2 regions of the Paenibacillus sp. plas6 genome follow, and region 1 is predicted to be linked to the other one. Evidence: riboswitches for the same ligand, from Rfam matches in the RefSeq annotation. Region 1 holds a riboswitch; the other holds the start of a gene.
The links. Region 1 has a riboswitch for thiamine pyrophosphate ahead of AC2TDL_RS17975 (ABC transporter substrate-binding protein). Riboswitches for the same ligand answer to the same signal wherever they lie in the genome.
Positions count from the first base shown of each region.

Region 1 (4,430 bases):
AGTCACGAATTGGCTGATAAACAAATCCTACATCAAGTTTGCCTTCCTTAATTTGCTCGACGATTACATTTGTTTGTGACTGCAATAGCTGAATACGTATATCGGGGTATTCAATATGAAATTTGTCCAGTACTGGTAAGATCACATCTTTTATAATTGCACCGTTTGAACCTATGCGAATATAGCCCATCTTAAATTGCTTTAGCATTTGGATAGAGTTCTCTGCTGCTGCAAACTGATGAAAAGCTTTCTCAACATAATCAGCAAGCATTTGACCTTCTTGAGTCAATTTTACACCTTTAGATAATCGAGTTATTAAAGTAACTCCAAGGTTCTGCTCAAGCTGTTTAATCGCATAACTGACAGATGGCTGGGTAATATGTAATTGCTGGGCAGCCTTCGTTAAATTTTTAGTCTTCGATACACTTAAAAAGATACGATACCATTCTGTATTAATATTCATTTGACATTAAACCCTTCTATGACAAAAATAACTATACATTATTTTACTTATTTCATTATTATAGTAATGCTTTCTCGAAAAAACAATGAAAAAGGGTTTATTGATGAGGGATTTGGACCAGGCTTTATGTAATGACTGGCGTTAACTCTAATTTTGCTTGGCTAACGCCAGTCTAAGTTAAATTAATCTTTTAGTAACCCTTTATTTTTATAGTAATTATCGTTATAGACAATACTTGGATGTTTAGGATTTAACTCCTTTGCTTTCTTATGATGCTCGACTGCTTTTTCGTAATCTTTTATTCGGTCATAGCAAACAGTTAGCTGTAAATGAGGTAGCCAGGTTGCTGTAGCAGGGTTATGAAAGCTCATATCAGAATTGTATTGTGAAGTAAATAGTGCTTGGTTGTACCAATAAATCGCTTCATTATATCGTCTTAAATCTGCAAAGATTCCTCCCATTTCACAACAGAAATCTGGACGTGGTGGGGTATATTCTAGTGTACGGAGTAGGCTGCGTAATGCCATATCGTAATTGCCTAGTTTGATATAGCAAAATTTTTTGCGTGAGCAAGCATTAATATTGTCTTCGATCCAGCCTCGTTTGCCATCAAGAAATTTATCATACCACTCAATCGCTTCCTCGTAGCGCCCGTGTTCACGTAACTCATTGGCAAAATAATACTGATCACGCGGCGAAAAAGATTCTCCCTGCTCCAAGCGCGCTAAGTAGATATTGATGTTACGATCAGTTGAATGTCGAATTTTTCGATGGGTAACGGCAACATCGGAATGATACGTTTTTCCATAGACAGCTAAATATTCATGTACTGGACCAATCCATTGAAAATTATTACTTCGCTTTACAAGACGATTACGGCGGTAGCTATAGGTTGGTTTTCCAGCATCATCAAACGCAAGATGGTACTTCATCGTTACTGTATCATAATCAAATCCAGGTTGTTTTTTTAACTCGATTAATTTCTCTAAATCCTCTGGCATAAGCACATCATCTGCGTCGAGCCATAGAATATAATCACTGGTCGCTTGCTTAAAGCTGTAATTACGTGCAGCAGCAAAATGATTAGTCCATTCATAATCATATACTTTTGCGCCAAGTGCGGCTGCAATTTCCTTAGTAGAATCTGTAGATCCAGTGTCTACAATAATGATTTCATCAACGGCAGGCTTAACACTGTTAATACAGCGCTCAAGTACATCTTCTTCATTTTTTACGATCATGCATAAGCTGATAGATATCAACATCATCACCCTTTATATATCAAATTGAAACGTGCTACGTTAAAATCTCCTTGTATTAGTCTATTAACCGTAAAAGCTAAAAGTGCTGGTCAAAGTCCTAAAAATTTAGGGGGTATTCAACCTTAGTTTTATTTGTTATAATGTGGGAAGCTTGACCAATTGAATAGTCACTTCGGGAGCTAAGAATACTTGGCTGAGAGGAGAACTGTTTTGTTCTCGACCGTGATACCTGAACTGGATAATACCAGCGTAGGAAATGTGCACTTGCTAAATCGGCAGTCATTTTCTATGTCGATTTTTATTTTGCCGTATTAATGAAATTTGGCGAAATTCGGCATAGTAAATATGCACTGTTTTGCATGATTGTGGAGAAAAAGAGGAATTCTATTTTCTGCATAATATCATGTGAAGATTGCTTGTTACAGGCATCCTTCCTGGTGTGAAGGATGCCTTTTTTCGTAGGGATGCTCGGTACTAACTGTTCAATTGGACAGCAATAGAAAAAAAGGAAGTGGAGAAGAGAGATGAAAAACGTAGCTTTGAAATCGTTATTAATCACAGCGCTAATTATGCTTTTAGCGGCTTGTGGCAACGGTGGTGCTAACAACAAAGAGCAAAATGTTAAGCAAGCAGAATCTGCAACTAATGTCAACGAGCAGCAAGGGGGAAATGAAGAACTGCAAAAAGTACGCTTAATGCTGGACTATACGCCAAATACGAATCATACTGGATTATATGTTGCACGTGATCTTGGCTATTTTGCTGAGCAAGGGCTAGAGGTAGAATTTATTGCTCCAGCAGATGGTGGTGCAGATGCACATGTTGCATCAGACAATGTTGAGTTTGGAATTAGCTATCAAGAAAACGTCACATTAGCGCGGATTGCTGGTTTACCAGTTGTTTCGCTTGCTGCAATTATTCAACATAATACTTCAGGCTTTGCTTCACCTAAAGCGAAAGGAATTGAAACTCCAAAGCAATTTGAAGGTATGCGCTATGGAGGTTGGGGTTCGCCAATTGAGCAAGCGACTATTGAATCATTAATGATAGCTACTGATGCTGACTTTAGCAAATTAAACATTATAAATATGGGCAACAGTGACTTTTTTTCAGCAATTGAACGTGATATTGACTTTGCATGGATTTTTTATGCATGGACTGGAATAGAAGCTGAGCTACGCGGCGTTGATCTTAATATGATTTATATGAAGGATTATAATGAGAATTTAGATTATTACACACCGATCGTCGTTACGAGCGAAAAGCTAATTGCTGACAATCCTGATTTAGTGAAACGCTTTGTTGCCGCGGTTGCAAAGGGTTATCAGTACAGCATTGACAATCCAGAGGAAGCGGCGGATGTTTTAATTGCAGCAGAGCCAGATTTAAATCCAGAGCTTGTTAAGGCAAGTCAGCAATGGTTAAGTCCACGTTATCAGGATGATGCAAAACGTTGGGGCGAGCAAAAGTTAGAAGTATGGCAAGGTTATGCGAACTGGATGTATAGCAATGGCTTGCTTGAAGGTGAGCTTGAAGCGGAAAAAGCGTTTACTAATGAGTTTTTACCAGAATAATAAGGAATGTTTAAGCTTAAAAGAGGTAATTTAGTTAGAGGATTAGTTAGAGGAGTGATTATGATGGCAAACGCATTGTTAAGTATCCAAATGATTCCTAAGACAAATAACGGTGAAAGTGTAATTCCATATGTTGATCAAGCTATCGCAATTATTAAAGCATCTGGCTTGCCATATCGTGTTGCCCCACTAGAAACAACGATAGAGGGCGATCTAGCTGAGCTATTATCGATCGTTCAGCGCATGCATGAAGCAATGATAGAAGCAGGCTGTCCTGGGGCATTATCGCAAATTAAAATCTCCTATAACCCGCAAGGCGTATCAATGGAAAAGCTATTGGAGAAGTATCCAAATGGACAATAAAAAATCAATTTGGCGGACAATTGTTCCGCCAATTGTTATGATTGCAATTCTTTTTATTTTATGGGAACTTGTCGTTCGAATTGAGCTTGTTGACCGATGGCTCATACCTTCACCAATCGAAGTAATAAAGGAAATAGGGACAGGCTGGGGAAGATTGCAGGAGCATTGGCTTGCCACGATTCGCCTTACCTTGCTTGGGTTTGCTTGCGGGGCTATATTTGGAATTTTACTGGGCATGCTGCTTCATTTTCTACCGTTATTTCGCAATGCGATGTATCCAGTATTAATTTTATCGCAAAATATTCCGGTTATTGTTATTGCGCCAATTATTACAATGTTACTTGGCTTCGGGATATTGCCAAAAATCTTATTAATTACGTTAGTGTGCTTTTTCCCAATCAGTATTGCAATGCTAAGCGGATTAGCCCAAGTTGATCACCATCTGAAAAATTATATGGGGATGATTGGCAGTAATAAATGGCAGCAGTTTCGACATTTAGAGCTTCCTGGCTCATTAAGCAGTTTATTTAGCGGCTTGAAAATTGCGGCATCGTATAGCGTACTGACTGCAGTTGTTGCAGAATGGTTATCCCCTAAAATTGGCTTAGGCGGCTATATGATTCTTTCATCACGTGGCTATATGCCAGAACGTGTTTTTGCTGCAGTAGTATTAATTGTTTTTACAAGTTTGCTAATGTTTTGGTTAGTAGCTTTAATTGAAAAGCTTATCGTGCGCTGGCGCCCTAAGAAGGAGGTTTCCTAATGCTT
Region 1 is NZ_CM170151.1:4,067,437-4,071,866, forward strand. It holds gene AC2TDL_RS17965 (LysR family transcriptional regulator) at 1-463, opposite strand, end outside; gene AC2TDL_RS17970 (glycosyltransferase) at 646-1,704, opposite strand; TPP riboswitch at 1,888-1,999, shown strand; gene AC2TDL_RS17975 (ABC transporter substrate-binding protein) at 2,250-3,299, shown strand; gene AC2TDL_RS17980 (thiamine-binding protein) at 3,363-3,662, shown strand; gene AC2TDL_RS17985 (ABC transporter permease) at 3,652-4,425, shown strand; gene AC2TDL_RS17990 (ABC transporter ATP-binding protein) at 4,425-4,430, shown strand, end outside.

Region 2 (4,430 bases), 630 kb from region 1:
TTTAGCTGCATCTAACAATCTATCCACAGTTTTCATTAAAATCGTTCTCCTATATGACTTAAATTATTTTCTAATGCAAACTCACCAGTTAAATGAAATGTATGATGTATTGGACCATTTCCTTGTCCAAGATTGAGCATAGCAGCTAAAGCACCGGTAACATAATTTTTCGCCCGCTGCACAGAAGCAGATAGCTCAAAGCCTTTTGCCAAATTGGCAGCAATTGCGCTCGATAGCGTGCAGCCAGTTCCATGCGTATTCGAAGTTTCAATTCGCTTGCCACGGAACCATTGCAACTTCTGATTGGCATAAAGCAGATCATTGGCATCATTGACGCCATGGCCACCCTTTAGCAAAACCGAGCATTTGTAAGCTTCGCTAATCCATTGTGCGGCAACCATCATATCCTCCTCATCCTCAATCCTCATACTAGACAGCACTTCTGCTTCTGGTATATTAGGTGTGATAACAGTCGCTAGCGGCAGCAATTTTTCTTTTAGCATAGCAATTGCATCATCCTGCATTAGCTTAGAGCCAGAAGTAGAAACCATAACTGGATCAAGCACAACGTTTTTTGCTTTATAATAAATTAGGCGCTCAGCAATAACTTCCATTAGCTCCGAATTCGAAACCATCCCTATTTTTACTGCATCAGGAACAATATCTGTAAAAATCATATCTATTTGTTGCAGCAAAAATTGCGGAGATACTTCAACAATAGCGGTTACTCCTGTTGTATTTTGTGCAGTTAAGGCAGTAATTGCACTCATCCCGTAAACTCCGTTCATTGTCATCGTTTTTAGATCGGCTTGAATACCAGCGCCTCCACTGCAATCACTGCCAGCAATTGTTAATGCTGTTCTCATACTCATTCTCCTTGCCTTATAATTTACAAGTAAATGATTCCTTAAGAAACGGTATTATGTCTATTGACAGTCAGCTCAGCCAGCTTGCGAAGTTCGCGACATTCATGCTCAATATCCTCGGCAGCAAAAATAGCACTAACTAAGGCCACTCCATCAACCCCAGAATCTGCTAATTGCAGCATATTGCTTTTGTTAATCCCACCAATCGCAACTACTGGAAGATCTACGGCATGACAAATATCGCGAAGTGTCTGGAGAGTTACAGCTTTTGCATTCTGCTTGGTAGCAGTAGAAAAGACAGCACCTATTCCAAGGCAATCTGCTCCGTTACGAACAGCCTCTAAAGCTTCTTCAACGTTATGCACCGACACACCAATCATCATTCTGTCACCAACTAAAGACCGAACCTGCGAAACGTTCATATCCCCCTGGCCAACATGAATCCCATCTGCATTACACGAAATAGCAATTTCCACATTGTCATTAACAAAGAAAGGAACACCATATTGCTTACAGAGGTCAGCTATTTCTAGCGCTTCTGCCAAAAACGCTTCATAGCCGAGTTCTTTTTCACGAAGTTGCACACAGGTAACCCCACCTTTCAGGGCAGATTCTACTTGCTCATACAGACTTTGCTTACCGACCCAGGCTCGATCTGTAACTGCATAAAGTAACATATGTTTCTTATCGCACTTCATACTTTGCACCTTTCTCCAACTGTGTCGGTGTTAAATTATAAATGGCATCAATGATATAGTTTCTGCAAGATGCATTGCCATCCATAGGGGATAGTCGCAAATGAGCAAGTTCTCCTGCTATGCCCATCGCACAAACCGCCGCTGCAGTTGCTTGTAAAGGATGCTGTGGATTTGCTGCTAAAAACGATGCTATCAAAGCTGAAAGCTGACAACCAGTACCAGTTATCGAGGACATTATAGGATGACCATTGCGAATACAGTATGCTTGGTTTTCATTGGCAACAATATCGATTGCACCAGTTATAGCTACAACCGTTCTATGTTTTTGAGCAAATGCTTTTGCAAAACTAACCGCTTCGTCTAAATTCTCATCCGTTACTTTATCAGCTGCATCAGCATCGACTCCTCTGGTCGTTCCACTGCCATGAGCTAATGTTTTAATTTCTGAAATATTCCCGCGTATACAAGTGAATTGAACTTCCTCAAGCAGCTTAAAGGCTGAATCTGTACGCAATTTTGAGGCACCAACACCAACTGGATCAAAGACAACGGGATGTGCCAATTCATTTGCTTTTTTTCCTGCAGCCAGCATAGCGGCAAAGGTACTTTCGTTTAACGTGCCGAGATTAATATTAAGACTGCCACAAATTGCAGTAATCTCCGCAACTTCTTTCACATCGTCTGCCATAATCGGAGATGCCCCACAAGCGAGCACAATGTTGGCACAATCATTGACGGTCACATAGTTTGTAATATTGTGGACGAGCGGACCAGTCTTACGAACGTTAGTTAGCAAAATTTCAAACATTACATACACTCCTCTATCAATTTGAGATTTGAAGATTACTTGCAATCAGAACATTGCAACATGACCCTCTTTTACAGCAAAACAAGATAGAAAAGCGTCTTACTTTGTTCCAATGACCTTGGATTCTATGCACCTTCAGTAGCAAAAAAAAGGAGACACCTCGGGTGCCTCCTATGAAAAACTCCATCGATGACTTCCTACGGCGGCATTATCCGCATCAGGTTAAGGGTCGAAGGTCTCACCTTCCTCTCAGCCTGTTAAGACAATCTTGTCTTGTCTGCAAGCTCCCCTGCCAAATCTCTATTCAATTAAAAAAGGAGACACCTTGGGAGCGCCTCCTGAAAATAGTTCATCGACGACTTCCTACGGCGGCATTATCCGCATCAGGTCAAAGGGTCGAAGGCTTCACCTTCCTCTCAGCCTGTAAGACGATCATGTCTGCAAGCTCCCCTGCAATAATTTGTATTATACTGGCAATTTTACTATTTTTCAAGAGAAATAAAAAAGCCAGTCTCTGCACCATAGCAGAACTGGCTATCTAAACTTGTAAAATTTACAACTTTATTTATAATCATAATCTTTATTATTTGCTGGGGAGGATACTGCTTCTCTGATCACATATACAAACGCGCATACTAGAATACCTGTCAGAATGGCCATGATCATCACTCCATCATCTCATATATATTTAGTATATCACATTTCGTCATTGTTTAGTGGTCAATTTGTATTACGTTTACATTACAAATATTGATTGTTAGCTAAGCGGCATGCTTGTACCTCCTATTTCATATATATTTATAAGAATTAAAAATTAAGAGAATAGGATGTACCCGTATGTTAAAAATACTGTTCCGACCATTAAGTTTGCTTGGTATATTATCGTCAATAATCATCCTACTTATGCTTCTCTTTCCACAGCAGGCACTAAGCGCTTCGTTACGTGGTTTAGCCATCTGGTGGGAAGTTTTATTTCCTGCACTATTTCCTTTCTTTGTTATATCTGAACTTATGCTTGGCTTCGGTGTAGTGCACTTTTTCGGAAAAATTTTAGATCCGTTAATGCGACCAATCTTTCGTATTCCTGGCATTGGCGGCTTTGTCGTTACGCTAGGATATATTTCTGGTTATCCTGTTGGAGCAAAGTTAACAGCCCAATTATATGAGCAACGCTTACTAAATCGACGTGAAGGTGAGCGCTTAGTAGCCTTTACCACCTCCTCTGACCCGATTTTTTTAATTGGTGCGGTTTCAATTGGCTTCTTTGGACAGGCAAAACTGGCAGTTATCCTAGCTGCTGCTCATTATATTGGGGCATTAATTGTAGGTATTCTTATGCGGTTTCATGATGTAAGCGAAGAAGAGAAGAAGGCATTCAATAAGTTAGCAACTAAAAGCTTTGCTGGTCAATATCAACGCAGCCTGCTACATCAAGCTCTGCACGCGATGCATGAGGCAAGACTGCTGGATGGCCGATCGCTGGCTGTCATTATTCATCAAGCAATCAATTCTGCGTTACGTCTAATGATTGTTGTTGGCGGATTAGTCGTGTTCTTTTCTGTCGTTCTTCAGTTATTGTCTGATGCTAAACTTTTAGCAACGATGATTGTTGCATTAGAGCATTTGTTTCAATTGCTGGGAATTTCTCCGCTCATAGCAGAAGGCATTATTCCAGGCGTATTTGAAGTTACGCTTGGTGCGCAACAAGCCAGTTTAACTGCACTTCCTTTGCAGCATCAAGCAGCGCTCGCTGTTGCAGTGCTTTCTTGGGGCGGACTTTCAGTGCATGCGCAAATTGCCAGTATATTAAGTCACACCTCGATACGATATACTCCTTTTCTATTTGCTCGGCTTCTGCACTGCATTGTTTCGGTCATTTTATTGTATCTCCTTTGGAATTGGCTAGGACCCAGCTAAAGAAGTTATTACACCTTGAACATTGCTTTCATTTCAGCTATGCTTTTATATGTACAAGGAACATGTAAAGGAGCTTATTACATTGAAATATGCTGTTATCGATCGCGGAGACTCTTTATCCAAGGAATTAGCGCAATCCTT
Region 2 is NZ_CM170151.1:3,433,334-3,437,763, reverse strand. It holds gene tenA (thiaminase II) at 1-36, opposite strand, end outside; gene thiD (bifunctional hydroxymethylpyrimidine kinase/phosphomethylpyrimidine kinase) at 36-866, opposite strand; gene thiE (thiamine phosphate synthase) at 908-1,564, opposite strand; gene thiM (hydroxyethylthiazole kinase) at 1,551-2,372, opposite strand; TPP riboswitch at 2,550-2,673, opposite strand; TPP riboswitch at 2,716-2,834, opposite strand; gene ylbJ (sporulation integral membrane protein YlbJ) at 3,210-4,289, shown strand; gene AC2TDL_RS15210 (NAD kinase) at 4,372-4,430, shown strand, end outside.
Region 2: another riboswitch for thiamine pyrophosphate. It lies ahead of thiM (hydroxyethylthiazole kinase); the one in region 1 lies ahead of AC2TDL_RS17975 (ABC transporter substrate-binding protein).